DNA from 4 places in the Steroidobacter flavus genome. Region 2 is predicted to be linked to each of the others. Evidence: riboswitches for the same ligand, from Rfam matches in the RefSeq annotation. Region 2 holds a riboswitch; each other region holds the start of a gene.

Evidence for each region. A riboswitch is a leader RNA that binds a small molecule or an ion and turns the genes downstream of it on or off. The one in region 2 is predicted to bind cobalamin.
Region 1: another riboswitch for cobalamin. It lies ahead of ACFPN2_RS18430 (cobaltochelatase subunit CobN); the one in region 2 lies ahead of ACFPN2_RS26030 (ribonucleoside-diphosphate reductase subunit alpha).
Region 3: another riboswitch for cobalamin. It lies ahead of ACFPN2_RS18385 (TonB-dependent receptor plug domain-containing protein); the one in region 2 lies ahead of ACFPN2_RS26030 (ribonucleoside-diphosphate reductase subunit alpha).
Region 4: another riboswitch for cobalamin. It lies ahead of ACFPN2_RS31435 (TonB-dependent receptor); the one in region 2 lies ahead of ACFPN2_RS26030 (ribonucleoside-diphosphate reductase subunit alpha).

What each region holds. Positions count from the first base shown of each region.
Region 1 covers NZ_JBHSDU010000003.1:2,931,139-2,938,768, forward strand. Annotated here, with positions in the region: gene ACFPN2_RS18415 (adenosylcobinamide-GDP ribazoletransferase) at 1-155, opposite strand, end outside; gene cobT (nicotinate-nucleotide--dimethylbenzimidazole phosphoribosyltransferase) at 152-1,162, opposite strand; gene cobU (bifunctional adenosylcobinamide kinase/adenosylcobinamide-phosphate guanylyltransferase) at 1,191-1,787, shown strand; cobalamin riboswitch at 1,796-1,997, shown strand; gene ACFPN2_RS18430 (cobaltochelatase subunit CobN) at 2,111-6,400, shown strand; gene ACFPN2_RS18435 (MotA/TolQ/ExbB proton channel family protein) at 6,397-6,834, shown strand; gene ACFPN2_RS18440 (DUF2149 domain-containing protein) at 6,816-7,139, shown strand; gene ACFPN2_RS18445 (helix-turn-helix transcriptional regulator) at 7,224-7,630, shown strand, end outside.
Region 2 covers NZ_JBHSDU010000014.1:792,206-799,835, reverse strand. Annotated here, with positions in the region: gene mrdA (penicillin-binding protein 2) at 1-255, shown strand, start outside; gene ACFPN2_RS26060 (hypothetical protein) at 452-574, shown strand; gene ACFPN2_RS26055 (acyltransferase family protein) at 574-1,728, shown strand; gene ACFPN2_RS26050 (ATP-binding protein) at 1,808-3,724, shown strand; gene ACFPN2_RS26045 (response regulator) at 3,721-4,437, shown strand; gene ACFPN2_RS26040 (hypothetical protein) at 4,392-5,111, opposite strand; gene ACFPN2_RS26035 (hypothetical protein) at 5,239-5,829, opposite strand; cobalamin riboswitch at 5,929-6,136, shown strand; gene ACFPN2_RS26030 (ribonucleoside-diphosphate reductase subunit alpha) at 6,288-7,630, shown strand, end outside.
Region 3 covers NZ_JBHSDU010000003.1:2,921,772-2,929,401, reverse strand. Annotated here, with positions in the region: gene ACFPN2_RS18400 (DUF3379 family protein) at 1-630, shown strand, start outside; gene bufA2 (BufA2 family periplasmic bufferin-type metallophore) at 718-969, opposite strand; gene ACFPN2_RS18390 (DoxX family protein) at 1,143-1,616, shown strand; cobalamin riboswitch at 1,638-1,837, shown strand; gene ACFPN2_RS18385 (TonB-dependent receptor plug domain-containing protein) at 2,026-3,909, shown strand; gene cobD (threonine-phosphate decarboxylase CobD) at 3,909-4,949, shown strand; gene cobO (cob(I)yrinic acid a,c-diamide adenosyltransferase) at 4,946-5,572, shown strand; gene ACFPN2_RS18370 (ABC transporter substrate-binding protein) at 5,569-6,435, shown strand; gene ACFPN2_RS18365 (FecCD family ABC transporter permease) at 6,432-7,409, shown strand; gene ACFPN2_RS18360 (ABC transporter ATP-binding protein) at 7,406-7,630, shown strand, end outside.
Region 4 covers NZ_JBHSDU010000015.1:829,519-837,148, reverse strand. Annotated here, with positions in the region: gene ACFPN2_RS31455 (cytochrome P450) at 1-1,220, opposite strand, end outside; gene ACFPN2_RS31450 (LysR substrate-binding domain-containing protein) at 1,495-2,376, shown strand; gene ACFPN2_RS31445 (DUF763 domain-containing protein) at 2,438-3,688, shown strand; gene ACFPN2_RS31440 (nuclear transport factor 2 family protein) at 3,665-4,174, opposite strand; cobalamin riboswitch at 4,389-4,607, shown strand; gene ACFPN2_RS31435 (TonB-dependent receptor) at 4,826-7,009, shown strand; gene ACFPN2_RS31430 (PepSY domain-containing protein) at 7,014-7,630, shown strand, end outside.

The DNA.
Region 1 (7,630 bases), on a different contig from region 2:
GCGGGGAAGTAACGTGCCGTCCCGCTCAAGTGCTCGGCAGAGTGGCCGACCCACGCTGGCATGGGCACGCGCGTGAAGTACTGAACCGCCATGAGCAGCAGTCGCAGCTCAGCGATCAGCCCAGAAGGACGAGCGGTTTGAGCGTCGCTGCTCATGTCGCCTTGTCGTCCACTCCGGCGGATTCGAAGCTGGCCATTTCCGTCATCAAGCGCGCGGCGGCGTCGATGATGGGCCATGCCATCGCGGCGCCCGTGCCTTCACCGAGCCGCATGCCCAGATCGAGCAGCGGTTTCACATCGAGGTGGGCCAGCAATTTGCGATGCGCATGTTCCGCCGAGCAATGGCTGAAGATGCAGCGAGAGCGAACGCGAGGATCGATTTCGATAGCGAGCAGCGCCGCGACGGTGACAGCGAAGCCGTCGATCACGGCAATACATTTCGCATCGGCAGTGGCGAGCAAGGCGCCAGTGATCATCGCAAGTTCGAATCCACCGTATTCCGCGATTGTTTCAACGGGTGTGAGGTTTTCCGGTCGACGCGCCGACGCAGCGGCCAATCGTTCGCGCTTGCGAGCCAGTCCGACATCGTCGAGGCCCGTGCCACGACCGACACAATCTTCCAACGACCAGCCCGTCCGCCGATGCAACAGCATCGATGCGCTGGCCGTGTTGCCGATGCCCATCTCACCAAACAGCAGTGCGTTCGAGCCTTCGCTCAATGCGGCTTGGGCCAGCGCGCGGCCGGTGTCGAGTGCCTGCGTACACTGAGCTTGCGTCATCGCGGGCTCGACGCGATAGTTACGAGTGCTCCGGGCCACCGCGCGGGCGACGAGCCCAGCGTGTTCGCCAATGTCGCTGGCCACACCCGCATCGACGACGCGCAACGCGATGTCGTGCCGACGTGCCAACACATTGATAGCCGCGCCCCCTTGGAGATAGTTCAGCAGCATCTGCGCGGTGACCGCCTGTGGGTAAGCGCTGACGCCGTCGGTGGCGATGCCGTGGTCGCCGGCGAATACAAACATTTGCGGCGCGCGGAACACCGGGGTTTCAGTGTCGAGCGCCAGGCCGATGCGCACCGCCAGCGTTTCCAGCGCGCCGAGCGAGCCCTGGGGCTTGGTGCGCGTATCGAGTCGGCGTTGCAAGGTGGCGTTGGTTATCATGACTGCATCTGAACGGTGAGTGCGGGCTATGGTCGAGCATGACAAATCGGGTGAGCGGGCTTCGGTCGGGCGACGCCTGATCATCGGCGGGGCGCGTTCGGGGAAGACCGCTCATGCCATCGCGCTGGCGAAATCGCTGTCGGCGGCGCGCGGCGTGAATGTCACCTATGTTGCCACGGCGCAGGCGCTCGATCAGGAGATGCAGCATCGCATCTCGTTACATCGGGCGGAGCGGCCGGCAACGTGGCGCACCTTAGAAGCACCGACCGGTCTTGCGCAAGCGTTACCCGGGGAGGAGTCATCGAACATCGTGGTCATCGACTGCATGACCTTGTGGCTGTCGAACGCGTTGCTTCAGGATTTTCGCGAAGATGCGCCGACCGCGCCGTTGCCGACCTGGGAAGCCGAGCGCGATAAATTCCTGCAATGGCTGTCATTAGCGCGCGTTGAGGTGTTGTTGATCTCCAATGAGGTCGGCATGGGCATCGTGCCGCTGGCGCCGGTCGCGCGGCGTTTTCAGGACGAACAGGGGCGATTGAACCAGATGCTGGCGGCCGCCTGCGATCAAGTGACATTGGTGGTTGCCGGAATTGCCGTGCCCATCAAGAGCTTCCGTGCCGGTTGATTGACGACTCGAGGGTTTTCGCGCAAGGTGTCGCGCGAACGACATGTCATGGGAACCGGGTGCAACACCCGGGCTGCCCCCGCAACTGTAAGCGGTGCCGCCATCGAAGCTCCCGAATGTGAGGAGCAACCACTGGGCTGAAGGCCTGGGAAGGTGATGCGCAGGCTGTAAGCCGCAAGCCAGGAGACCAGCTTGTCGCGGTCGTCTTTCGTGCAGCCGGGGTGTGCTGAGCGAGCGGGAATTCCTGCAGCGGCGACAGGTTCACGGAGCGGTGCCTGAAGGCCATCGCACCGTGTGGTGCGTCAGCTTCTGTGGGTCCCGCCGTGCGATCGCAGTCTCATTCTCTCGTCCGTTGGTTTAGCGGACTGTGTTGCCTGATCCTTGCCTGTTTCGCCGCCGAGCTGCCCGCGGCGACCTTGGTTGCTGTCGTTTCCGAGCGCAACTCGGGCGACCTCGCGCAGGCCGCGCGCGATTTCAACCAGCGCCTGCCCAATCATCGACTGATCTTCCGCACGACGGCGCAGGTCGACGCGCTCAGCGATGCTCAGTTGCAAGAGCTGATCGGCGAGGCCGACACGTTGTTGCTCGCGACGGTGTTCAAAGAAACCGCTCAGCGCATTCAAGCACAGCTCGCAACCACGCGCGCGAAGGAGATCATCGCGGTGGCCGGCGATCCCGGGCTCGGACGGCAAAGTCGCTGGCGTGCCAAACGTTTGTTTGTCGATGAAGATCCGCGCTACGCGGAGCTCTCGTCGTTGACGGCTGAGAAAGATGCCGGTGCGGAAGCTGTCGCTGCTGCTGTTCAGCGCCATCCGCAACTCGCGCCTTGGATTCAAGCTCGTGCGTACTGGCAGAACCGCGGCGAGTCCAACTTGATCTCACTGCTGGCGCTGATGCTGTCCGAGCAAGACAAGGCGGCTGCGGCGGCGGTCAAGCCGGTCGAAGACGCATTGCCCATGCGCTTTCACTATCGCGGCGAATGGTCGACGGCTGAAACATTGCGCATTGTTGGCGACAAACGCGTGGTGGCCGTGCTCGAGGATCAACACGCCGATGTGACGTTGAGCGAAGCGATCTGCCGTTCGTTGAATGCGCGAGCGTTGGATTGTCTCACTGTGCTTGCCGGTTGGGGCCGGCCGAGCAGCGATGCGCTCGGAGTGATTGGCAACAAGGTTGGCGCTCGCTTGGGTGCGGTCGTGTCCGTGCAGGATTTCATCATCGGCGGCAGCAGCGATCGAGCAGAGGCGACGCGTCGGCTCGAGCAGCTCGATGTGCCCGTGCTCAAGGCGCTTCGACTGCACGATGTGACAGCGGAAGGCTGGCGCATGTCCGAGCAAGGGCTGGCTTGGGACAGTGTTTACTACCGCGTGGCCATGCCCGAGCTGCAGGGAATCAGTCAGCCGATCGTCGTTGCTGCCGCAGCCGCCGCTCAGTTGGATTCGCTTACAGGCATCGCGGTGACGCGAACCGCGGCCATTCCGTCACAAGTGGAACAGATGACGGCGCGAATCGAACGCTGGACTCGTTTGCAACAGACCAAGAACGCAGACAAGCGCGTCGCCATCGTTTACTACAACCATCCGCCGGGCCGTCACAATATCGGTGCCGACAATCTCGACGTCCCCGCCTCATTGCTGGAAATCCTGCGAGCGCTGAAGCGTGAAGGCTATGACACCGGGCCGTTGCCCGCATCGTCGGCGGAATTGCTCGAGAAGCTGCAGCAGGATGGCGTGAATCTTCCCGAGCAAGGCGATGTGCTGCGCTCGATGGCGACGCGCGTCACCAACGTCAGCGCGGAACAGTACGGCAAATGGTTTGCAACGATGCCTCAACCGTTGCAGAAGGAAATGACCGGCGGTCCGCTGGCGTTTCTGCAGGCGAATGTTCAGGCGGCACAGGCGGCTCGATTGCCTCAGCATGCGCGCGGTCAGATCACTCGAACGCTGCATGAGATCGAACATTTGCTCGAAGGCGCTCAGCATCCGGCACGCGATCGCGCACTCGATCTGGTCAAGCAGCTGCAGGCTGCGTATGAAACTCAGCTCACCAAAGGCGGCAACGAAGCGACCGTCGACAAACTGACTCGCGCGATTGCAGCGACGGGCGTCGAAGGCTTGCGCGGCTGGGGAGAGATCCCCGGCAACGTGATGGTGAACAAAGGCAAGCTGGTGCTGCCGGGCCTGCGCTTCGGCAAGATCTTCGTGGGTCCGCAGCCGCCGCGCGGATGGGAGCTGAACGAAGAGCTGCTTCACGCCAACACCAGCATTCCGCCCACACATCAGTATCTGGCGTTCTATTTCTGGTTGCGTCACGAGTTCAACGCCGATGCCATCGTGCATCTGGGGCGTCATTCGACGTATGAGTTTCTGCCGCGCAAAGGCGTCGGTCAGGATGAGCTCGATTATCCGGCACTGATTGCCGGCGATATTCCGGGCATCTATCCCTACATCGTCGACGGCGTCGGCGAAGGGTTGCAGGCCAAGCGGCGCGGTCTCGCGGTGATGGTCGATCATTTGATTCCGCCGCTGACCGCGACGCCGCTCTACGACGATCTGTTGCGCCTCCGGCAGCTCGTGGAAAGTTACGAATCGTCGAACAACCCGGCGTTGCGCAAGCAGGCAGCGTCGTCGATGCGAGCCCTCATCGATGAGTTGCACCTCAAGGACGCGCTGACCGCGAGTATGGATGCCGAGCTGAAAGTGCGCGGCATTTCGTTTGAGCAGGCTGACGATGAATTGCTCGTGCACGAGATCGGTCACTATCTCACCCACCTGCAGGAAGACTTCATGCCGCTGGGCCTGCACGTGTTCGGCAAGCCGTGGCAGAAGGAGGCGCTGGATACGATGCTGGTGTCCATGAAAGCAAAGCCAGGCGATAAGACGCTGCGTCAGAACCTGCAAAGCTCGCCGGACAATGAAATGCGGGCGCTGTTGCATGGCCTGGCCGGTCGATTCATTCCCGCCGGGCCGGGCAACGATCCGATTCGTAATGCCGAGGCGCTGCCGACGGGACGCAACTTCCATGGGCTCGACAACAGTTTGATTCCGTCGCGGCTCGGTTACTCGTTGGGCGCAAAGCTCGCGAGCGAGGCGCGGGCCAAAGTCAAAGAGGACGGCAAGGAAGCGGTGATTCTGTGGGCGTCGGATTCGGTGCGGGACGAAGGCGCGATGGTGGGCTTCGGCTTGTCGCTGCTCGGGGTCGCGCCTCAATGGAACAGTCGCGGCATCGTGGCCGGTCTCGAGCGTCAACCCTTGAACGACGTAGGTCAGCGTGCCGACACGGTGTTCGTCACATCGGGGCTGTTCCGCGATTTGTTCGGTCAGCAGATCGTGTGGCTGGATAAAGCGGTGTTGCTGGCGCTGGACGGCAGCCGTCGCACCATCGAACGCAGCCGTCCCGATCTTGCTTCGGCACTGCGTGTCGCGCTGGAACCGTTGGGTCCGATGGCGAGCCCGGGCGATGAGCCGCTGGCGCGAAACCACGTGGCGCGCCATTGGGTGAATGAAACATCGGCGCTGATCAAACAAGGCCTGGGTCATGCGGAGGCCGGCAAGCAAGCGAGCTTGCGTGTGTTCGGCACTTCGCCCGGCGATTACAGCGCCGGCATCAATCGGGCCGTGGAGCGCTCCGGCAGCTGGAACGATCGCAAAGAGCTCGCGAAGATTTACATCGATCGCATCGGTCACGCGTATTCCGCCGATGGCACGAGCCAAGCGCAGCAGGAGCTGTTGAAGAGCAACTTGCGCGAGGTGCGCAACACTTATCTGGGGCGCTCTAGCAATCTCTACGGCCTGATGGATAACAACGACGCGTTCGACTATCTCGGCGGCCTGAGTCTCGCGGTGGAAACATTGAGCGGTCGCGTGCCGGCCAGTCACGTCGCCGATCATTCCAATCCTTCGCAGCCGACCATGCAGCCGCTGCCGACAGCGTTGCTGACGGAGTTGCGGGGTCGTTATCTGAATCCCGCGTGGATCAAACCGTTGATGCAGCATGGCTACGCGGGCGCGCGAACCATGGGCAGCGAGTTCATGGAATATTTGTGGGGCTGGCAAGTCACGAATCCGGACGTGATCAAGAGCTGGGCTTGGGACGAGGTCAAACAGGTGTACGTGGACGATTCCCATCACCTGGGGCTGGATAAGTTCCTCGAGCAAGGCTCCAACGTGCACGTGAAGACCAACATGATGGCCATCCTGCTGGTCGCGGCCGAGAAACAATTCTGGCAAACCGACGAAGCCACGTTGCAGCAGCTGAGTCAGAAGTGGGTCGATCTGTTGCTCGAGCATGGTCTGCCGGGCAGCGGTCACACGCAGCCCGATCATCCCGTGTTCCAGTACGTGCAGCCTTATCTGCGCGCCGATCAGATCGAGCCGCTGAAACAATTGCTCGAGCGTGCGCGTGTGGATGCGAAAGCTGCTTCGTCGCCGACGACGATGAAGGAGTTGCAAGCGGCTAAGGAAGGCCAGACTAAACAGCAGGCAGCTGACGCTCAGGGTGCGGGCGGTCGCTCGCCGTGGGCCTTGGCGATCATCGTGCTCGGCATCGCTGTATTGCTGTCCGCCGGATATCTCCGTGGACGTTACGTTGCTCCGAAGGAACATTCCGCATGAACTCTTTCATCGTGCAATGGACCCACTCGCTGGTGCCGTTGCTGCTGACCCCCGTGGTCGTCGGATTGTTTGTTTGTGTCGCGCTCGCGTGCGTCGACATCGGTGTGCTGTTCGGCGAGCGTGGATTCTTGCGTCGACGTGAGCGGCCGACCGATGTCAGCGCGGTCGAGCGTCGGGCACATCGACGCATCGAGCGGGCGGACATTCTCACTCGCACCTCGCCCATGCTTGGCTTGATGGCCACACTGATCTCGCTCGGCCCCGGTCTGACCGCACTTAGCAATGGCAATCTGAACCTGCTGGCCGAGGCGATGCTGACGGCTTTCGACGCCACAGTGCTCGGCCTGGCGGCCGGCGTCGTCGGTTTCATCATCGGCCGGCTGCGCCGTCGGTGGTACGACGAGGCGCTGCTCCGATGGGAGCAGCAGTCGTGAGGCGGCGCTGGAATAGCGCGCGATTTGAAGAAACCCCAGAGGATCCGCAGGCGTCGCTGGTCAATCTGGTCGACATCATGCTGGTGTTCATTTGCGGGTTGATCGTGGCGCTGGTGTCGGCTCAACCGGTGTTCAACACCACCTCCAGCAGTGCCGAAGGGGGCAAGCAAGTCGTTGAGCCGGGACGCGAACTTGCCGAGCTGCCGGAAGGATTGAAGGGCCAGGCGGCCGGCGCCGGCATGGAGCCGGTGGGGCAGGTCTATCGCGATCCCAAGACCGGCAAACTCATCCTGGTGGGCCAGTAAGCGGCGGTTACTTGCCAAGCTCCGGTCCGCGCTGCATTCTCGGCAAAAACACCGAATGCGTGTTTGGGGATTCCGGAGACGGCGATGTTGAGCGAAGGGCTGGTCGATTTGCAGCGGGCCATCGATGTCGAGGGGCTGTGGCAGAGCAGCCTGCGACTGGTGCAATCGACGCTGCATCATCATTCGTGCAGCCTCATGCTCGGCATCAACGACTATGAGCCGGTGGCCGCGCGCCATCATGTCGAGCAGCCCCGTCGACCCGACTACATGCCCGCCACGAGCCTGGCGGTGTCGCGTCCGTATCTCGCGTCTCATCCTCGAGTGCAGCTCTATACCTTCTCGCAAATCGCGTTGGAGGATCCGCAAGCTCACGAGCGTCGTCTGGCTCAGGAGGCCGGTCTCGATGAGTGGCGCGAATTCGTGCATCTCGCGTTCTGGCACGAGGGCCTGCCGCAAGCCGTCTTCAGTGTCCGGCGGAGTGCACGGCAAGC
Region 2 (7,630 bases):
ATGCGCAAGCCCAGCGAGTTGGCGGAACATCTGCGCGATCACGCGCTGTTCGTGGCGTTCGCGCCGGCGGATGCGCCAACAATCGCTGTCGCCGTCGTCGTCGAGAATGCACCTGGCGGCGGTGGCTCGGGATTCGCGGGACCGATTGCGCGCCGACTCCTCGATACGTATCTGCTCACGCCGGCGCAGCTCGCCGAGCAGGACGCAAAGCGCAAACCTTCCAAACCTGTGGTTGTGCCCGCCGAGCGAGAATGAGCGAGGTGTGAACTCGTTCTCATATCCTGTCGCGTAACTGACAAGTTCGCCGACACAGGTGCGCACTCCATCGCGAAATCCGATAGCGGCTCGAAAAAGTCACGCCGCGATCACAACGCTAACTCTATTGTCTGCAAAGGGAGACGCGACAGGGGTTGTCGCGCGATCGAGGAAGAGCTCCGGACGCCGACTAATAATGATGAAGCATCTCGTGGTCCTGATCGTCGCGGCGTTGGTTGGCTTGATCTCGGTTGCCTGGCTCATCAAGGATCCGCCGCGTCATCCACCGCCGCATCCGTCGTACTTACCTGAGAAATAATGGCAGCTACTGGCCACACGGCGTCGAGCTCGGCACGCTTCGAATTCATCGACGGGCTGCGAGGCGTGGCTGCGCTGCTGGTGGCGATCGCTCATCTTGCCGACGCCGCTTCCGATCGGCATCCAGGCATCCTGGGGCCGGGGATTGCAGAGCTGGCCTCTTTCGGCCGCTACGGCGTGCAGATCTTCTTTGTGCTCAGCGGTTTCGTGATCGCACACAGCCTGACGGGCGGTGAGTACTCGTTCAAGTATCTCGGCCGGTTCGCCGCCCGCCGTTTCGTGCGCCTGGATTTGCCGTACTGGTCGGTGATTGCGCTGGAGGTGGGGCTGCTGTGGCTGAGCGGCTGGCTGATGGTCGAGTACTCCCGGGAGTTGCCGTCGGCCGGGCAGATCCTGACGAACGCGCTCTATGTGCAGACCTTCCTGGGCTACGAGCACATCCTGCCGGTGTTCTGGACGCTGTGCTACGAGGTGCAGTTCTATCTGGTCCTGGTGCTGTCGCTGGTGTTGCTGGAAAAAATGCGCAATGCCGGGGTGGCCGCCGTCACTCTCCGCACCATCGCCAGCGTCGCGCTGTCGCTGACCTTTCTCTGGTCGATCTGCCTGTTCGTCGGGTTGCTGACGCCGTTGCGGGAGGGGCTGTTTCTCGACCGGTGGTTTCAATTCGCGCTGGGCCTGGTCGTCTATCTTTATTATCGCGGCCACTGCGACCGGGATGTGCTCATCGTGTCGGTGGTCCTGTGCGTGGTTGCCGCGGTGATGTTCGGCTCGAGCACCTATCGAGTCGCGGCTCCGCTGGTGACTGCCGCGACCGGGATTGCGATCGTGTGCAGCTTCCATTTTGCGTCCTGGCGTCGGTTGCTCGCGGGACCGGTGATGCAGTTCCTGGGGCGTATCTCTTATAGCTTGTATCTGTTGCACCTTGGGATCGGCTGGCGCGCGACCGTGCTGGTCCGCGAACTGATTGGCGCCAACTATTCCACCGTCTGGGCCTACGTTGCGTTCATCTGCGGAATGCTGACGAGCATCGTTGCCGCGTGGATCATGAATGTGCTGATCGAGCGGCCGGCGATGCGGCTGGCGCGAACCATCGAGCTGCCCAAGCGGGAGCCTCGTACTTTGACTGGTGTACTCGTGCCAGTGCCTGCGCCATAGTAGTGCCATCGCAGCTGGCAACTTACCAAGCAACACTGGATACATGGCGCCTTCGCCGGGTCGTAAAAAACGAGTGCTCGTGGCCGTGGGGGCGGATTCGCGAGCTGAGCACGTGATGCAGGCGGGGAAGCGCATTGCCGATTTGCTGGCGGCGCCATGGACGCTGGTCTTCGTCGAAACGCCTGACTTGCTGCAACGGCCTTCGAGCTCGCGCGATGGCTGGACGGAATTGCAGCGGCTCGCGGGCACGCTCGGCGCTCAGGCAGTCACGTTGGATGGTCAGTCCGCCGCTGAGGCGCTGCTCGACTATGCGCGTACTTCAGAAGCGACCCATATCGTGATCGGCGCGCCGAGGCGAAAGGGGCTGCTTGCCTCGCTGCGCCCATCGACCGCATCCCGACTGGTTCGCGAAGCCCGGCACTTCGACGTCATCACTATCGGCTCGGCGCATGGCGAGCGCTCCGGCACACGCTCCCGCGACTCTTCCAAAGCCAGCTGGCTGAAATCCATTCGATGGTCACGCTATGGATGGGCGCTCGCGATCAGCGCGCTCACCAGTGCCCTCCTGTATGCGCTGGATCCCTATGTGGCGGTGGCCAACATCATCATGTCTTACCTCGCGAGCTCGACGTTCGTCGCGGTCAAGTTCGGCCGCGGCCCGGCGGTGCTCGCCTCCTTTGCGAATGTTGCTGCCTTCGCTGTGTATTTCGTGCCGCCGCGCTTTTCCGTCACGATGGTGGACTTGCAATATCTGGTGACCTTCACGGTGATGTTGATCGTCGCTGTCACCATGGCGAACCTGATCGCGAGCGTGCGCCGGCAGAGCCGGGCCACGGGCGATCGAGAACGGCGCACGGCGTTGTTATATGCGATGACCCGCGATCTCAGTGCCACGCGCGGCGTCGCGAACATGTCTCGCGTGGCGGTCCGGCACATCGTGGATGTTTTCGATTGCCAAGCGGCCGTGTTGCTTCCCGATGCCACCGGGACGTTACAACGTCCGGCCGACGCGCCGATGGACGGTTCGTTCCGAAACGCAGACCTGTCCGTGGCTCAATGGGTATTCGAGCACGGGCCCCGCGGCGGCCTCGGCTCCGATTACATGCCGGAAGCACCGGCAATGTATCTTTTGCTCACACACGAGCAGCAGCGCTTCGGGGTTCTGGCGGTACTGCCACAGACCAGCCGGCGGTTGTTAGCTCCGGAGCAGACTCGTCTGCTCGATTCGTTCGCCGAGCAGTTGAGTCTGGCCGTCGAGCGCGCCGGCTTGTCGGCTGCCGCCGAGGCGGGTCGTGTCGCTGCCGAAACCGAAAGCCTGCGTAATACGTTATTGGCATCGATATCGCACGACTTGCGCACGCCGCTGGCGGCCATTGCCGGCGCCAGCAGCACACTGGCCGAGCGAGGACGAGAGATCGATGATGACATTCGGACGCAGCTGGCCCGATCCATCGAAGCGAAGGCCGTGGAAATGGCGGAGATTGTTTCCAACGTGCTCGACCTGATGCGCTTCGAATCGGGTCAGATCGCGCTCCGGCGCGACACGCATGCCCTCGATGATTTGATCGGCTCGGCGCTGGTACGGGTCGAGGAGCGTCTGCGGAGTCATCCGGTCCGCATCGATGTGCCGAACGAGTTGCCGGTGTTACACGTGGACGGAACCCTGATCGTGCAAGCGCTCGCCAACATCTTCGACAATGCCGCCAAGTACACGCCCGCCGATGCCGTCCTTCATATCGGAGCGCGGCTCGAGGAACAGCGGGTGAGGGTGGAGATCGACGATGAAGGGCCAGGCTTTCCAGCCGTGGATCGCGAGCGCCTGTTCGACAAGTTCAGTCGCGGACAAGGTGAAGGTGCGGTCGCGGGGGCCGGTCTGGGGCTGGCGATCTGCCGCGCCATCGTCCATGCGCATGGAGGCACGATCCGCGCGACCGATCGACCGGGCGGCGGAGCGCGTGTCGAGTTCTTTCTTCCAACCACCGCAGGCTCGCTGTGACACAAGCCATGCACCGCATTCTGGTCGTGGAGGACGACCCAACCATTCGCGCCGTGCTTCGCGCACTATTGCAGTCCGAGCCCTATCGTTTGGTTGAGGCCGAGACAGCAGCGCGAGCGCTGATCGAAGCGCGGACGCATCGACCGGATTTGCTGCTCGTCGACCTCGGGCTGCCCGATGCCGATGGAATGACCGTGATCCAGGGCGTTCGCGAGTGGTCCAGTGTGCCCATCATTGTGTTGTCGGCGCGGACCATGGAAACACAAAAGGTGGCGGCGCTCGAGGCGGGCGCGGATGACTACGTCACCAAGCCGTTCGGTGCGCCCGAGTTGATCGCGCGAGTCCGCGCCGCTTTACGCCGAAGCTCGCGAGGACTGGATCGCACAGCGATCGTTCGATTGGGCGATGTCACGATCGATCTGGCGCGCCGGGAGGCTCGCGCTGCCAATAAAGAAATCCGTTTCACGCCGTTGGAATATCGGGTGCTCGAATCGCTCGCGCGACAGGCGGGAATGATCGTGACCGCGAATCAGCTGATCCGGGAAGCGTGGGGCCCCGATCGCGCTCATGACACGCAGAGCCTGCGTGCTTGCTTGAAACATTTGCGTCAGAAGCTCGAGCCGAATCCGGCGCAGCCGGTGTTCATCATCACCGAAACCGGCCTGGGCTATCGACTGCGACCGAGCGACGCACCCGACGCACCATCGGCATAGCGGGCGACGTAAAAGCACGTCAAGCTCAGCGCCAGCATTTCACCGCCGTCCTCGACGATGGTCGCCATGGCATCGAACGCCGTGGTCGAGAGGAGGCGGTGGATTGCATCGCCGCCGATCGCGAACATCAGCAGCGCCGCCAGCAGAATGCCCATGTTGATCGAGATGGCGCGTGCCATCGATGAGCTGCGAATGTATGCGACCACGAGCACCGGCGTGAGGAACGCGCCGCCGATCGTTGCATAGATCAGCTCGCCCCAGTCGCGACCCCTCAGGCCGCCGAAATCGGCAATGTGCGCCCACGCGACCAGGTCGAGCCCGATGCGCTCATGAATGCGCATTGAGTCGTCGAGCAACAGGAAGCCATACACCCCGATCCAGAGCAGCAGCACAGGAAGGCGGGTTTTCCGAAACAACTGGCTGAGCGCGAACATGATGCCGGCGTACTTGAGATATTGAAACATCTCGCCGTAGCCGCGATCGCGTGCGATGGACCAGCGCTCCGAGGTGAGCAGGTTCGTATGCACGTGCAACCAATGCAGCACGATGAACAGCAGGTCGCCACCGATCAGCGCTGCCAGTAGTTTGCGAGGCGCGAGGATCGGGCTCGCAACGTCGTGCGACTCCGAAAAAAGTGTGGCACTCGAGTACGGGGAGGAGGTGTCGTCGATCACGAGCAGAATTCTAGGAGATCGACGCGTGGCTGGATTCACGAATTGCGTCGGTCATTGGCGACCCGGTTGTTGTATTTGCAACAATGTAGCTGCACGCCGACAGCAGCGCGCGGCGAACTATCATTTGTTAGTCGTCGCACAACAGCTCGACTTTGCGAATGGCCAGATCCACCGCCTGCTGATCCGTTGCTTTCGCGAGCTCCTGTTTCGCGGTATCGCAATGGACGGCCTCCGATCTCACAGCATCGCTCACCTGGCTGACTGCCTGCGCGTTGGTTGGATCGCAGTAGTCCGATGAAGCGCGACGAATGTTTGCATTGCTGCCGACCCGCTCGATGGCGACGCAATCGTTGACCTTGATTTCGCGCTGATCGCTGACGATGCGAACGGAACTGCCGTCCGCCATTTGCACAGTGTATTGAGTGCCTGAGCGATTGCCTTGAGTGGCGGCTGCGCCGGCAGCACCGACCACAGCTCCGGTGGCGGCGCCACGTGCCGCCGAACCGCGTCCGCTCGCAATGATGCCGATCGTTCCGCCGAGGAGCGCGCCTTGGGCGGCGTTCGAGTCCAAGGTGACTTGCTGGGCGTTTTGCACGACGCCGAACTGCACGGTCGCATTTTGACCGACCCGATGCGACGTGGCTTCGCATCCAGCAATCGCCGTGAGCGCGACACCGACGATGCAAAGAATCATTCGGCTCGAGGGGGAGTTGTCCATGCGACGGCCCTTTCAAAGTGTCGAACGTTGGCACCTCAGCGGCGGCGGCACTATTGGACCTGGGCCCAAGTCGAGGTTGACGCCTTGCGAAAACCACAATATCTTGTGCCCATCCTCGGTGCCTGCCCCAAGATCAGTGGGGCAGGCTGAAAAGGGAATCCGGTGACATTCCGGAGCTGCCCCGCAGCGGTAATTGGGAACGAACGGCGCACACAGCACTGGGCTTTTGCCTGGGAAGCAGCGCCAAGTAGGTCGGCACACGCCGGAGCCCATGAGCCCGAAGACCTGCCGAAGATCGCGCGTCGTCACAGGCGCGCACAGGCTGTCGGGCTCTCGTGGGAAAGGGCTGGCGGATGTTCGGATCGCTGCGTTCGCTAGTGACCTCGCTCCGTTGTTCCCGTCTTTCCCTCGATCGCCCGATTTCGCTCGCGGGAGCGACGCTTCGAGGAACAACACACATGCTGGCGACCCTGGACTCTGCTCAAACCGATTTTCATTTAACGCCTCCACACTCGGCTCGCACCCAGATGCGAGTCACCAAGCGCAACGGCGAGCGCGAAGCCGTCGACGTGAACAAGATCGTTCGTGCGGTCGGGCGCTGTGGCGACGGTCTCGACGCGGTCGATCCCATGCGCGTCGCACTGAAGACGATTGCTGGCTTGTACGATGGCGCGACCACTCGCGAGCTGGATGAGCTGTCGATCCGCACGGCCGCTTCGTTCACGTTCGAAGAGCCGGAGTATTCGCGTCTCGCGGCGCGTCTGCTCGCGGGCTTCATCGACAAGGAAGTGCAGGGGCAGGGCGTTTATTCGTTCTCGCAATCGATTCGCCTGGGCTTCGATGTCGGGCTGATCAACGAGCGCGTGATGAGCTTTGTCGAGAGCAATGCCCGCAAGCTCAACGACGCCATCGACGCGCGTCGCACCCACGAGTTCGAATACTTCGGTCTGAAGACGCTGTACGACCGCTACTTGTTGAAGCACCCGACGCGCCGGCTGGCGCTGGAGTCGCCGCAACAGTTCTGGCTGCGCATTGCCTGTGCGCTGAGCGCCAGCGTGCACGAGGCCATCGACCTATATCAGGTGTTCTCATCGCTCGACTACATTCCCAGCTCGCCGACGCTGTTCAACGCCGGCACGCGCCACGAACAATTGTCGAGCTGTTTCCTGCTGGATTCGCCCGGCGATTCGCTCGAATCCATCTACGATCGTTACAAGGACATCGCGCTGCTGTCGAAATTCTCCGGCGGCATCGGCGTGGCCTGGCATCGCGTGCGCTCGGAAGGCTCGCTGATTCGCGCGACCAACGGTCTCTCGAATGGGATCGTGCCGTGGTTGAAGACACTCGACTCGTCGGTGGCGGCGGTGAATCAGGGCGGTAAGCGCAAAGGCGCGGCTTGTGTGTATCTCGAGCCATGGCATGCCGACGTCGAAGCCTTCCTCGAACTGCGCGACAACACGGGCGACGAAGGCCGCCGTACTCATCACATCAATCTGGCGAACTGGATTTGCGATCTGTTCATGCGTCGCGTGGAGGCGGATGAGATGTGGTCGCTGTTCGATCCGAAGGATGTGCCGCAGCTGCCGGACCTGTGGGGCGAGGCGTTCGATGCGGCTTACACTCAGGCCGAAGCGCAAGGGCTCGCACGAAAGTCTGTGCGTGCACGCGACTTGTATGCCCGCATGATGCGCACCCTGGCGCAGACTGGCAACGGCTGGATGACCTTCAAGGACAAGTGCAACCGCGCGGGCAATCAGACGGCACGCGCCGGCAATACGATTCATCTGTCGAATCTATGCAC
Region 3 (7,630 bases), on a different contig from region 2:
ATCGTCGGTGCCGAACCCAATTCGACGAACCCCGAAGTCCTGAAGCACATCGAAAGCTGCCCGGACTGCGCCCGCTATCGGCAGGAATTGCAGGCGATGGATCGCTTGATCTATCGAGCGTTGGCCGTCGACGCGCCGGCTGAAAAGCGCGCCACTCAACCGTCCCGCGTGTGGCGCATGGCTGCGAGCGTGCTCGTTGCTGTGCTCGTCGGTGCGATGTCGTTGTGGTTACTGACACCGCGAGAAAGTTTCGCGGCGGAAGCTATCGCTCACGTCAAACATGAGCAGTTCTCGCTCGTGCGCACGTCGGAAACAGTCGATGCGCAGGAGCTGGAAAAAGTGCTCGCCGCTTCGAGGTTGCGATTGAAACCCGGTGCGGCACGAGTGTCATACGCGCAGAGCTGTCCCTTCCGGGGTCAGCGAGTTCCGCATCTGGTCGTGCAAACCGAGCAAGGCCCGGTGACGGCGTTGGTCGTCACGGACGCGCCAACCCAGGGGCGCGAACATATCGACGAGAAAGGTTTTCAGGGTGAGATCATTCCGGCACCGCGCGGCGTGATCGTCGTGCTGGGTCAGAATGTGCCGGTGGATGCAGTGGCGAAGACGCTGCTGAGCGCGCTGGAATACTGAGCCCCAAATGCACAGCGGCGCATGTATGCGCCGCTGTGAGAAAGAATCGCGAAACACCGGCCAGCGCAGGGCCGCCGATCATCGCAATTACTTCTTCATCTTGGCCTTGGCGGCATCGCAATCGCCCTTGCTCAGTAGCAAGTAGCCCTGGCCCTTGCACTTGTTCTGGCCCTGGCAGGCGTTGGTGGCGGTGCTGCAGGCGGACGTTCCCTTGCACGAATTGACACCTTCGCATTTCACCTTGGCTTCATCCGCCGCGTTCGCCGTGGTGGCGACAGTGGTAAACAGCAGTGCAGCGGCGGCGGCCATGGCGGCGCAAGTGGCTTTCTGTGTGCTCATGCTTCTCTCCTGAATCTGATTTTTCGAGCGGTTGAAACGGATCGTCATCGATGCCGCGAACAGCATCTTGCCCACTAGACCGGGCCCGGCGCCATCGCATTACACGCAAACGGAGTAATAAGCGATGGCTCAGACCGGTCCTCTAGCCAACAAGCAAAAAGCGGGAGTCCGATATGTTGAGCGACGCCTTGATGGACCCGAAGAGCCCGATGGCCCGCCTGCTCGACCATCTGCAAGCGCCGTTCGCGCTCGCCTCGCGGGTTTATGTGAGCTGGGCGTTCCTCAAGAGCGGCTATCTGAAGCTGTCGGACTGGGACCAGACGGTTGCGTTGTTCGAGTACGAATATCGCGTGCCCGTGCTGACCCCGCACCTCGCCGCCATCGCCGGGACCGCCGGCGAGCTGGTGTTTCCAATGCTACTCATACTCGGTCTATTTGGCCGGATCAGCGCGCTCGGCCTGCAGGCCGTCAACGTTCTGGCGGTGATTTCCTATGCGCACGTACTGTTCCAGGAAGGCTTCGCGGCCGCCATCGGCCAGCATTATCTGTGGGGTTATATGTTGCTGGTGCTGACGGTGTACGGCCCGGGCGCCTGGTCGCTGGACTACCAGCTGCGCGCCCGGCGCAAGAATTCGTCCGACACTTGACGAAGGCCCGCTCAAACTTCATCCTCGCGCCGCGCGACAAGTTCCCCCTCAAGGGGATTCAAAGGGAACTCGGGTGTGAAGCCCGGGCTGCCCCCGCAACTGTAAGTGGTTCGCCGCGCGTCAAAGACCACTGGTGTAGCCCAAGGAATTGGGTACGCCGGGAAGGTGACGCGAGGACTTCAGCCATCAGCCAGGAGACCTGCTTGCCGCCGTCGTCCATCGATTGGCCGGGGTGTGCCAAGAGAACGGGAGTTTTCCCTGTAGAGGCGACCGGTGCATGGGTCGCGACGCGTTTTGAAGTTGCAGCCCGTGCGGTTTGTAACTCTCCGCGGAGCCTTCTGTGCACACCAAATCCGTCTGCCGCCCGTCTTTCCGGGCTTCATCCCGTCTTCTCACCGCATCCGTAGCGTTGTTGTTGCATCCAGCGTTGTCCGCGCTGGCCGCCGACACGGGCGATGGCGTCGAGGATGTGATCGTCACTGCCAACCGCATCTCGCAGGAAACGTCGCGCGTCGGCGATTCCGTCACTGTGATCACCGCGAAGGAGCAGCGTCGCAGCCAGAAGACTGCGGTCTCCGATCTGCTCGCGGCGACGCCGGGCGTGACAGTCGCTCGCAACGGCGGCCTGGGCGGCACGACGACGCTGAGTATTCGCGGCGCCGAGAGCCAGCAAACGATCGTGATGATCGACGGCGTCAAACTCAACGACCCGTCTTCGGCCAGCGGCGGATTCAACTTCGCGGATCTGATCACCACTGACTTCGCGCAGATCGAAGTGTTGCGCGGTCCGCAGTCCACGTTGTGGGGCAGCCAGGCTATCGGCGGCGTAGTAAACATCGTGACGCCGATGCCCGAAGGCCCGCTGTCTGCCTCTTATTCCGCCGAGGGCGGCACTCATGACACCGCACTCGTTCGCGGTCACGTGCAGGCCGGCGGCGACCGCTTCGCCTGGCGCGTTAGCGGCAATTACTTGACCAGCGACGGTATCTCTTCGTACTCGCGCGATCTGGGCGGTCTCGAGGCCGACAGCTATCGCAACGTCGGCTTCAACGCGCGCGGCATTCTGCATATCACCGATAACGTCTCCGCTGAAATCCGCTCGACCTGGAGCGACGGCCGTTCGGAATACGACGGCTTCCCGCTGCGTGATACCCCGGACTACGGCGTCACCGAAGAACTGACAACCTACGCCGGCGTGAACTTCGGCTTGTTCGACGGTCGTCTCGAAAATCGTATCGGCTTTGCGTACACGAACACGGATCGCAAAGATACCGACCCCTCGTCGACGGTGCCGACCACGTTCGACGCCGAAGGTCGCAACGAGCGTTGGGAATATCAAGGCACGCTGCGGATCACGGACCGCGTGAACACCATCGTCGGCCTGGAGTCGGAGCGCTCCGAGCTGAGCACCGTATCGCCGTCGACGTTCGAACCAAATCCCGTCCCGCTGACCGGCGAGGTGCAGATCGACAGCATCTACGCGCAGGTCAACGTGACGCCGATCGACGCGTTGTCGTTGAGCGCCGGCGTTCGCTATGACGATCACGACACGTTCGGCAGTCACACGACGACGCGCGCCTCCGCCGCGTGGTCTGTGACATCAACCACCATCCTGCGCACCAGCTACGGCGAAGGCTTCAAAGCGCCGACGCTGTATCAGCTGTACAGCCAGTACGGCAATCTGAATCTCGAAGCCGAAGAGGCTGAGGGCTGGGATGCCGGCGTCGAGCAACATTTCTTCGCCAAGAAGCTGGTCGTGTCCGCGACTTATTTCGATCGCGACACCACCAACATGATCGACTTCGTCACCTGCAGCACCGGCGACACCTCGCCGAACTGCCAGGGGCGGTTTGGCTACTACGACAATTTCCAGAAGACCAACGCCAAAGGCGTCGAGCTGGCGGCAGCCGCACATCTGACGGAACAACTGTCGCTCACCGTGAACTACACGAACATGGAAGCAGAGAACGCAGCGCGCGGCACAGCGAACTACGGCCATGAGTTGCCGCGTCGGCCAAAAGAAACCGCCAATGCGCAGCTGAGCTACGAATGGCCGGTCGGCCTGACCACCACGGTCGCCGTTCAGCACGCCGGCCGCAGCTTCGACAAGATCAACAACCTCGAGGTGCTCGAGAGCTACACGCTGTTCGACCTGCGCGCGTCGTATGCGGTCAGCGATTCGCTGGAAGTGTTCGGTCGAATCGAGAATGCGTTCGACGAGGACTACACGACGGTGAAGAATTACGGCACGCTCGGCCGCACCTTCTACGCCGGCCTGCGACAGAGCTTCTAATGAAGAGTGGGGCTGACATCGCTGCCGGTCGCTTCGCTCATCATGGCGGCCGGCTCTGTGTCGCGCGCTCGCTGTTTCCGGATGTGACGCAGCCGTGGATCGATCTGTCCACGGGCATCAATCCTTCGTCCTACCCAGCGCCGCGAGCCTCGGCTCGCGAGCGCAATCGACTGCCTGAGCCCACCGACCTGGCAAAGCTCGAAGCTGTCGCCGCGGCGGCGTTCGGCGTCGACGATCCGGCGCGAGTGATCGCGACCGGTGGAACTGAGAACGTGCTGAGACTGCTGCCGTATTTTTTGAAGACGGCGTCCGCTGTGATCGCCGGGCCGACGTACGGTTCGCATGCCGATGCATGGACTCGCGCCGGGCTCGATACAACTATCGTCGCCGACGCCGAGTTGGCGACGCGAGCTGCCGCGAACACCGCGATGACTGTCGTCAGTCCCAACAATCCGGACGGGCGCGTGCTGAGCCGCGAGCAACTGTTATCGCTGCACGGTTCCTTGCAGGCGAATGGCGGCGTCCTGATCGTCGACGAAGCGTTCGCCGACCTCGAGCCTCAGCTGAGCGTCGCCGGGCTGGCCGGCACTGAGTGTGCGCCGCGCATGATCGTGTTGCGCTCGTTTGGAAAGTTTTATGGACTGGCGGGGGTCCGACTCGGATTCGTCATCGCTTCGACCGCCATCGCGACTCGGCTGCGTTATTTGCTGGGCGACTGGCCGGTATCTGCGGACGCTCTGCGCGCCGGCCTCGCGGCTTATGCGGACGAAGCGTGGGCCTCGAGAACGCGCCTTCGCCTGCATCGCGCCGCGCAGCGACTCGACCGGTTACTCATCGCCGGCGGCATGACCATCGTCGGCGGCACCTCGCTTTATCGACTGGCCCGTGCTCCGAATGCCCGCGCCCGATTCACCCAACTCGCCTCACAAGGCATTCTCGCCCGGCCGTTCGAGTACAACAGCACTCTGTTGCGTTTCGGTCTGCCGCTCGCTTCAAATGACTGGCGGCGCGTGGCCAACGCGCTGAAGATGCAACCATGAGCACGACCGACGGACTTTCGGAAGCCGACAAAGATCGCCTGCATGCCGAAGAGATGAAGCTGCGCCAGGCCGAGCGCCGCGCCGAGCGCGCGACCAAAAAAGAGCGCGGCGGCCTGCTGATGGTGCTCACCGGTCCCGGCAAGGGCAAATCCTCCAGCGCTTTCGGCATGGTGGCCCGCGCGCTCGGCTGGGACATGCGCGTCGGCATCGTGCAGTTCATCAAAGGCAAATGGCAGACCGGCGAGAAACATTTCTTCCGTCGCTTTCCCGACCTGGTGACCTTCGACGTGATGGGCGAAGGCTTCACCTGGGACGTGCAGGACCGGCAACGCGACATCGCCGCCGCCCAGCAGGCCTGGCGGCGCAGCTGCGAGCTGATCGTCGATCCCGACTACGATTTCGTGCTGCTCGATGAGCTGAACATCGCCATCCGCAACGACTACGTCAGCATCGACGAAGTGGTCACGTTCCTGAAGAACCGGCCGCGCGACAAACACATCTGCATCACGGGCCGCGATGCCCGGCCGCAGCTGACCGAGATCGCGGATCTGGTCACCGAGATGACGCTGATCAAACATCCCTACGACGCCGGCTTCAAGCCCCAGCGCGGAGTGGAATTTTGAAACCCTGGCTCGCACCGCTGCTAGCCGCGCTCTGCCTCGCGCCCACTGCGCAGGCTGAAGAGCCGGCGCATCGTCCGATGCGCATCGTCTCGCTGAACATGTGTGTCGACAGTATGCTCATCGAGCTCGTGTCGCACGATCGGATCGCGGCACTCAGCCATTACGCACGCGACCCGCAGCGTTCGACGATCGCGAATGTGGCCGGCCATCTGCCCATTACTTATGAGACGGCCGAGGAAGTCGTCGCGCTTCGACCTGATCTGGTACTCACGAGCCGTCACTCGGCCCCCGCGACTCGGAATGCGCTGAAGCGCGTCGGCATTCGATTCGAGTTGTTTGACGTCCCGCAAAGTATCGAAGAAAGCCTGGCGCAAATAAGAGAGGTCGCCAAGCTGCTCGACGCGGAGCCCCAAGGCGAAGTCATGGTCGCGCGAATTCAAGCCGCACTGGATGCAGCTCGCCTGCCCCCGAACGAGGAACCGCTCACTGCGGCGATTTATCAGCCGGGCGGTTTGTCGGCGGGCTCGGATACCGCGGTCGGTGAGCTGATGGAACTGACCGGGCTACGAAACATTGCCGCTCGCTATGGCGTCACCAAGTATCGTCCGTTGCCGCTGGAAGTCTTGGTGTCGTCGCCGCCGGATGTCTTGCTGATCGGCGAGACTTCTCCCGGCGCGCCGCTACAAGCGGAGAAGATCGTCCATCATCGCGCGCTGCGAGCTTTAGGCTCTCAGATGACACAGTCCGTGTTTCCAGCACGCCTGTTGTATTGCGCCGGTCCCGCGATGGTTGAAGCGGCTGCCACGCTGGTGCATGCACGCGATCAAGCCTGGGCGGCCCACGGCAAGAGGACCGCATTGTGATTTCTCGTCGGTGGGCGATGCCCGCGCTGTTGGGGCTTGTCGTCGTGCTCTGGTTCCTGTCGATTGCCGTCGGCCGCGTCACTCTGACTTGGGAGATGTGGAAAGCGCAGGACGCCGTGAGTCGCGCAATTCTGCTCGAGCTCCGACTGCCTCGCGCGATTCTTGGCGTGCTGGTCGGTGCATCGCTCGGTCTGGCGGGCGCGGCCATGCAAGGCTATTTGCGAAACGCACTCGCCGAGCCTGGCACCTTGGGCGTCTCGGCGATGGCGGCGCTCGGCGCGGTACTCAGCATCTTCTTTAACATCGCGGGCCTGCATCCGTGGGTGCTGCCGATCTGCGGCGTGCTCGGCGGCGTGATCGGCATGACTGCGTTGTTTGTTTTGTCCGGGATGGCGGCGAGCGTACTGACGCTGGTTCTGTCCGGCATCATTATCAGCGCGCTCGCGATCGCTGGCATTTCGCTGGCGTTGTCACTTTCGCCCAGTCCGTGGGCTGCGGGCGAGATCGTGCGCTGGATGCTGGGGGGCCTCACCGATCGAAGTTTCGATGAGCTGACCATCGCCGCGCCATTGATCGTGATTGGCAGCCTCGCCGTGCTTGCTTGTCGTCGCCCGTTGGATGCGTTGACGCTCGGAGAGACGGGCGCACGCTCGCTCGGTATCGATTTGAATCGTGCGCAGTGGCAGCTCGCGTTCGGCATCGGACTGATCGTTGGCAGCAGCACAGCGGTAACTGGCATGATCGGCTTCGTCGGACTGATCGTGCCGCATCTGATGCGTCCGCTGGTGGGTTCGCGCCCGGGGGCATTGTTGGTGCCCAGCGCCATCGCTGGCGCGGCCTTGGTGCTCGCGGGAGATATCGCCGTGCGGCTGCTTCCCGGCGGGTCTGAGCTCCAACTCGGTGTAGTGATGTCACTGATCGGCGCGCCCTTCTTCTTCGTGCTGCTGCACTCCATGCGACGCAAACTCACATGACGCGCCCTAGCACTCTGAAGATCAGCGGATTACAGTTTCGACGGGGCAGCCGCGTCGTGTTGGACGCCATCGATCTGCAATTGCAGTCGGGCGCCATTACCGCGGTGCTCGGCCCGAACGGGGCCGGCAAGTCCACGCTGTTGTCGTGCATCGTCGGCCTGCTTCAGCCGGAGCGCGGCGCGGTCGAGCTGGATGGAACATCGCTTCATTCGTTGGCAGCC
Region 4 (7,630 bases), on a different contig from region 2:
TCGATCGCGATGATGTTGCCGGCGTGGAATTTCACCGGCCGATCGGGATCGAGTCGGAATGTCGGCAGCTTCGCCAACACCTGCGTATAGAGAACCTGCAATTCGACCCGAGCCAGGTGTGCACCGAGGCAGCGATGCGGCCCGGCACCGAACGCGATGTGCACCTTGTTCTCGCGTTGAATATCGAACTTCTCCGGCTCTGGAAATTCCTTGGGATCCAGATCCGCACCGGGCAGATAGATGGCGATCCACTCATCTTTCTTCAGAGGGTAGCCAGCCAATTCGACATCCTTGGCGATCCGACGCATCGGAATCGTGAAGGTGTAACGACGCAGCAGTTCTTCGGCGGCCTCGGGAATCATGCTCGGATTGGCGCGCAGTTGCTCCTGTAACGCGTGATCCTGCGCCAGATGGCGAATGCCAAAGCTGATGCCGTTGATCACGGTGTCCAGGCCTGCGATGAACAGCAAAGTGCAATAGTCCTGCATCAGCTCGATGGTCATCGGCTTGTCGTCGATCCGCGTCCGCCACAGCAGGCTGATGATGTCGTCCTTCGGATCGGTCTCGCGCGCTTTGATCACGTCGATCATCGCATCGGCGACCATACATTGGCGACGTACCTGTTCCTCGGGCGCGCTGCCGCGAGGTGCCAGGAATTCGTGCACCAGATGACGAAAATGAGCCGAGCGATCCAAAGGCAGTCCCATCATCTTCAAGAACACGTGCACGGGCAGAGGCTCGGCGATCGACGCCAGGAAGTCACAATGACCCTGGTCCTTCACCGCATCGATCAACGAGTCGGCGAGCGCGCGAATTTCTTCCCGCTTGCTGACGGCCGACTTGGGAGAGAACGTCGCTTGCAGCGGGCCGCGATACTTGCCGTGCTCCGGCGGATCCAGCGTGATCGGCACCTGTTGTGGAATGTGCCGCCCGATCTTCGCTTCCAGCGCCGCGAATCTCGACATGCCCGACGCATCGAAGGGAGAGCTGGAGAATGTTTCGGGATCGCGCGACACCGTGAATACCGCCGCGTGTCCGATGGCCGCCCAGTGGCCGCCGTTGTGAGGGGTCCAGAGCACGCCATTGGGTGCTCGATTCAACAGATCGCGAACGCGCTCATGCGGATCGCGTAACAGCTCCGAGTCCTTGAACATATCGAAATCGCAGACGGCTGCGTCGGGCACGTGGTCGGGCTTGGCGACCGGATGGATGCCTCTCATATCGCACTCCTTGGCGGGCGGATCAAACGTCGTTGGGAACGCTGGCTCGGCCCATTCCAGTCCCGGGAGTGCGCCGGGTCAATGATCGCAGGCGACAGCAGGTTTCATCCGAGTCGTCCGGCTCGTCGACAGGCGGTGCCGGCCGACGTTGCTGGAACGTCACGATTGTGGCTAGATCCGCGATGACTTGCGCCAGGAAGTCCATGGCTCATTGAACCGGCGCGGGCGCTTTCGCTCAAGCAACATTGCTGATCGGCTGCCATAATCTCAGCTTATGCCAACCTCGGTCCGACTGCCGTCGCTTCATACATTGCACGTTTTCGAAACGACGGCGCGGCGCCTCAGTTTCACGCGTGCGGCGGATGAGTTGCATCTCACACAAGCGGCGGTGAGCCGGCAAATCCGGCAGCTCGAGGAAGCGCTCGATCAGCCGCTGTTCGTTCGTTTGCACCGGCGGGTCGAGCTGACGCCGGTGGGAGAGCGCCTGGCCGCCGATTTGTCGCAAAGTTTCATGCAGATCGCACGTTCGGTCGCGCAGGCGCGGGGTGAAACTCGCGAGCGCTTGCGGCTCAGCGTCGAACCCGCTTTCGCCGCGCGTTGGCTGCTGCCGCGTCTGCCTCGTTTCGTCGCGAGCGAACCGCAAGTCGATGTAGAAGTGGATTCGACCGAGATCATGCGGGAGCTGGGCAGCGAGACCGACATGGCGATTCGTTACATCGAAGGCCCGCGACGCAGCCCACAGCGCAGCGCCATCCTGATCGCGGAGGTTGCGATGTATCCGGTGCTGGCGCCTTCGCTGATGCGTCCCGGTCAGGCGCTGCGAAAGCCCGAGGATCTGCTGCAATTTCCGCTGTTGCATGAGGATGAGGACCGCTCCTGGCAAGCCTGGTTTCGGGCAGCGGGTTTGCCTGGCATCTCGATTCCGCGTCGAATGCGATTCAACGATGTCGCGCTGGTCCTGCAGGCGGCTGCGAATGGCCACGGAATTGCGTTGGGCGACGACCTGTTGGCAGCGGATGACTTGAAGGCGGGAAGGCTGATCCGGCCATTCGACATGAGCGCGCCCTGCGGCACGTATTGGCTGCTCGGCGGGGCATCGCGATCGCGGGCGAGGCGGATGTTTCGAGATTGGTTGGTGGAACAACTGGCGTTGTGATCAGGGCACGCCAACATTTGCAATCGACAGACGGCGGCGCGACCGGTAACGTGACCGCATCATGGGTAAACGTACAGGTAGCGCCGATCTTCCCCTGCATGGCGGGCATGTGCCGCCGTGGCTGTCGGCGCGCATGGCCAAGCTGGGAAGGATCATCGTCGAGGCCATCGTGCTGGAATACGGCCGCGACGAGTTGTTGCGCAGGCTCGCGCATCCGTTCTGGTTTCAGTCCTTCGGCGCCGTGATGGGCATGGACTGGCATTCCTCCGGCATCACGACCAGTGTGATCGGCGCGTTGAAGCGCGGCCTTGCTCCGATACAGCAGGAACTTGGTATCTACGTCTGCGGCGGCAAAGGTGCGAAGTCGCGAGAGACGCCATCGGAGCTGATGGCGTTAGGGGATCGCACTGGACTCGACGCGGCGCCGTTAACGAATGCGAGCCGACTGGTCGCGAAGGTCGATAGTGCAGCCGTGCAGGATGGTTACGATCTCTATCTGCATGCGTTCATTGTGACGACCGACGGCCGTTGGTGTGTCGTTCAACAAGGCATGAATGAGCAGCGACGCGAAGCACGCCGTTATCACTGGTTGTCGGAGAATCTGCAAAGCTTCCTGGATTCGCCGCACACGGCTATCGAAGGTCGCAATCAAGGCTCGATTATCAATCTGGCGGATGTTCGGGCGGAGCGGAATCGACGCGCCGGTCTCGAGCTGGTGCACGCGGGCCCGGACCGCCCCGTGGCCTTGCTGAAACGATGGCGCGATTCGGGAAATGCGGCGCTGAGTTTGTTTCCTGAGCCGGACCCGACGCCGCACTTGAGCTTGCCCGCTCATCACGAAGTACGCGCATCGGACGTGGTATTGCGACGTTTGCACGCGGCGCTCGCAGCGGCCGCGGATCGTGGTCCCAAGGATTTCGCCGATCTGCTGCTCACGCCAGGCGTGGGTGCGCGGACCGTCGCGGCGTTAGCGTTGGTTGCTGAAGTTCTGCACGGCGCCCCGGCGAGGTTCAGCGATCCGGCCCGCTTCTCGATGGCTCATGGTGGAAAGGATGGCCACCCGTTCCCCGTGCCGCTGAAGGTTTACGATCAAACGATTCGAGTGCTCAAGGAGGCGGTGAGCCGGGCCAAACTCGGTAACGACGAAAGACTCGCCGCGATCCGTCAGCTCGACGCTCAAGCTCGGGCCCTCGAAGGGCGCGTCGCCGGCCCGAGCTTCGATGCGTTCATCTCGGAAGAACGCGCGCATGCCGCCGAGTATGGCGGACGAACGGTGTTCGACGACGCTTCAGCCACGAGCAAGCGCGGCTGATTGCTCCAGGGTGATGCCTGCCACGAGGGGATCGGCGTGTCGATGCGCCAGCCGCCACTCCTTTCCTTCCCGCCGATAGACCAGCGTGACCCGTAGCGCCCAGGGCTGCGATGGCAAACCGCCGACTTCCACCTGGGCTCGTTCGATGAGCGCGAGCACCACCATGTCCGGCGAGCCGTAGGCGGCGATCACTTCCTGTTCCAGGGTGCCGTTCTTGAAGAAGCGGCCCATGGCCTGCATGCGCTCGGCGGTGAGATCGATACGACGCGTCGGTTTGCCGCCGAACGGGGCCATGATGGTGAAGTCGTCGGTCAGGGAAATGAGCTCCTGGTATCGGTCGATGTCCCCACGCAGCAGGGTCGCGTTGGACTCTTCGGAAAGTTTGATGAGCTCGCGGACCGTGTCATCGACCGGTATCGCGGTGGCATCGAGTGAGGCGAGGGCGGCTCCGGCCGCGGCAAGGACGGTACGACGTGAGGCAGGCATGCTCGATCTCTCGTTTACAGCAAAGCGGCGCGAACTCTAGCGATCGGATCGGGCCGGTCGGCAGTGCCTTTGGTTATCCATGGACACTCACCCAAGCGGGCCGGTGTAATGGCCACGTTAACGGCTCAGAAAACATCGGTTAACGTCGTTACGAAACCGTTATTAACGCCATAAGCGCCGCGTGTAACGGTTGACGCTTCCGGCAAAGCGCAATATCGTGCGCCCCGTCCACGGTGCCTGCTCCCCGAAGAGCGGGCTGAAAAGGGAACCCGGTGCCCACGCTGTCAGCGTGCATTCCGGGGCTGCCCCGCAGCGGTAATTGGGAACGAACGGCGCACACAGCACTGGGCTTTTGCCTGGGAAGCAGCGCCAAGTAGGTCGGCACACGCCGAAGCCCATGAGCCCGAAGACCTGCCGAGGATCGCGCGCTGTTACAGGCGCGCACAGGCTGTCGGGCTCTCGTGGGAAGGGGCTGGCGGATGTTCGCGTCGCTGCGTTCGCCGGCGAATCGCGCCTTCCGTTATTCCATTTTTTCCATCGATGACGTGCTCGCGCGTTTGTTAACGCGGGCAGGCGGCCTCGTAACCGTAAATAACTGGCGGCCGGTGCGCTCTGTGCACAGGCTGGATAAAACCAATAAGCGAGGCAATTGTGAGCAAACACGGGGTCGCCCGCTGGGCGAGCGGTTTGGGAATGCTGGCGGTGGCGCTGCAGGCGAGTGCGACCGACCGCAAGGCGGATGAGACCGAGTCGATCGTGGTCGAAGGACAGCGGGAGCGCAGCACGGTCGTGCTCGATGAGCCAGTGCTCACGGGCTCGCGACTCGGCATCGATGCATTCGATCTGCCGGCCAGCGTTTCGGTGATCTCACATGAATTGATCCAACTGCGCGGTGCGCGAACCGCCATGGAAGCCATCGAAAGCGCTGTCGGCATGACCGGCGGCACGTCGGTCGGCTCGATTCCGAACTACGCGACGCGCGGATTCTCTGGCAACGACATCACTGTCATGCGCGATGGCATCCGCCAGAACACCGCCTCGCAGTCGTCGCGCCCGCTCGACAGCTTTCTGTTCGAGCGCATCGAAGTGCTCAAAGGCCCGGCCTCGCTGCTGTATGGCGAAGGCGCGGTCGGTGGCGCGATCAACTACGTTTCCAAGTTGCCCGACGACACCACCAAAGCGGAAATCATGGCCACCGTCGGCTCGTGGAATACTTATCGCACCGGCTTTGGCGTGGGCGGCCCATCGGGCGTCGACAAGCTCTACTACCGCTTCGATGTTTCGCAGACGCAATCCGATGGCTACGTCGATGACAGCGGTTATGACTACACCGCCGCCGCCGCCGCCTTACGCTACGACGCCACCGACGACACGACACTCACTTTGCAGAGCACGTTCCTGAAGGACAGCGTCAGCAGTTATTACGGTACACCGCTGGTTTACGATGCGGTCATCGATCAGACCGGTGCGCAGGCGGTGCGGCGTGCAAACAGCGCGACCGATCGACTGGTGAATGCTCGCATCGATGGGCGCACACGTCGTCTCAGCTACGACAACATCGACAACTGGTCGAAGGCCGACAACTCGTTCACGCGGTTCATCGTCGATTCCAACCTGTCCGAGCGCTGGACGTTGCGTAACGAGACTTACGTTGCCACTCAGCACATGGACTGGCGGAACACCGAGAGTACGGTGTGGAACCCCGCGTCTCAGCTGGTCGAGCGCGGCAGTTTCTTCCTGATCTATCGCAACGACCTGCAGATCGGCAATCGCGTGGATTTGCGTTGGAGCGGCACGCTGGCGGGTCGGCCGAACACGTTCCTGATCGGCGCGCTCTACGATAATAACGAGCAGATCCGTAACAGCGGACAGACTCTGCCAGCGTCGCCGACGCCGGCCAATGTGCCGCTGGTCGGCTTCGATCGAGGCTACGGCCCGGACGTGCACTATCAGCGCACGGTGAAGGTGACGACTGAGAACGCGGCGGTCTACGTTGAAAACATTTACGAGCCGGTGCAGCGCTTGAAGGTGGTCGGCGGCTTGCGCTACGAGCAGATCGATGTGGAACGCAAGTCGTATGTCGGTCTCGATCCATACACCAAATCGTACGATCCAATCACCGGTCGGCTCGGTGTGATCTTCGAGGCGAGCGATGCGCTGAATCTGTACGCCAGCTACAGTCGCGCCGCTCAGCCGGTGTCGCAGCTGGTGAGTCTCACGGTGACTCAGGACAACTTCAGCCTGCAGAAGGGCGCTCAATACGAAGTGGGGGCCAAGGCGTCCGTTCATGGCACGGACCTGACGCTCGCGCTGTTCGATATCGAGAAGAAGGATGTGCTGACGACGAATGCGGACCGCGTCAGCTCTCAGATCGGGAAGCAAGTGTCGCAAGGCGCCGAGCTTGCCGTGGCGTTCACGTTGCCGGGAGAGTTTCGAATCGATACGCACGCCGCCTGGACCTGGAAGGCGGAGTACGAAGACTTCTTCGAGAATCTCACGAACGGCGGCGTCCTCTCTCGCGAGGGCAACACTCCGGCGAACGTGGCGAAGTTCGTCGCGGGCCTGTTCATCGTGAAGCCGTTGGGCGATTGGGAGTTCACTGCCGGTGCGCGTCACGTGGGCGAGCGGCAGGCCAATACCAACAACGGCATCCAGCTCGACGCATACACGACCTTCGATGCCAGCGTGGGTTATCGCTGGAACGACGCACAGATCGTCCTGCGCGGGCGCAACCTGAGCGACGAAGAGTACGCCGAGTGGGCCTCGGGCAGCGGTTTGATGGTGAGGCTCGCCGATCCGCGCAGCGTCGAGCTCGGTATGAAGTACTCGTTCTGACGCCATGAGCTTCAAGCGGCAGCTGTTTCTATTCCACCGCTGGGCGGGCATCGTGCTGTGCCTGTTCTTCGCGCTGTGGTTCGTGAGCGGGATCTTCATGATGTACGTGGAGTTCCCGCAGCTTTCGAAGCCAGAACGGCTGGCCGGGGCGCGGCTGCTGAATTTCTCAGCCGCGACGCTCACGCCGGCGGACGCACTGACGAAACTGCAGTGGAAAGACTTTACGAGAGCAGCGACGCCGAGCACGCTCAAGAAAATCGCCGTCGCTGATCCCGAGCAGCCAGCGGCGCCGCGCTCGATTCGCCTGGCAATGATCGCCGAGCGGCCGGCGTATGTGATTCACGCGGACAACGGAGCGCAACCTCGAGTCGTGTTCGCGGACAACGGCGAAGTGCTTCGCGATGTGAGCACGAAAGCGGCGGAGGAGGCCGTGACGGGATTCGTTCAGAGAAGCGCTGCCTCGCTCGGCAAATTCGCTGCGCCGTTCGAAGGTAGCAGCATAGCTTTCGACGGCACTGTGCAAACCGATCAATGGACGGTATCAGCTGCACTCAACGATCACCGACCGTTGCTCAAGTTCGCGATCAATGATGGTGATGGAACGGTGCTCTATGTTTCGTC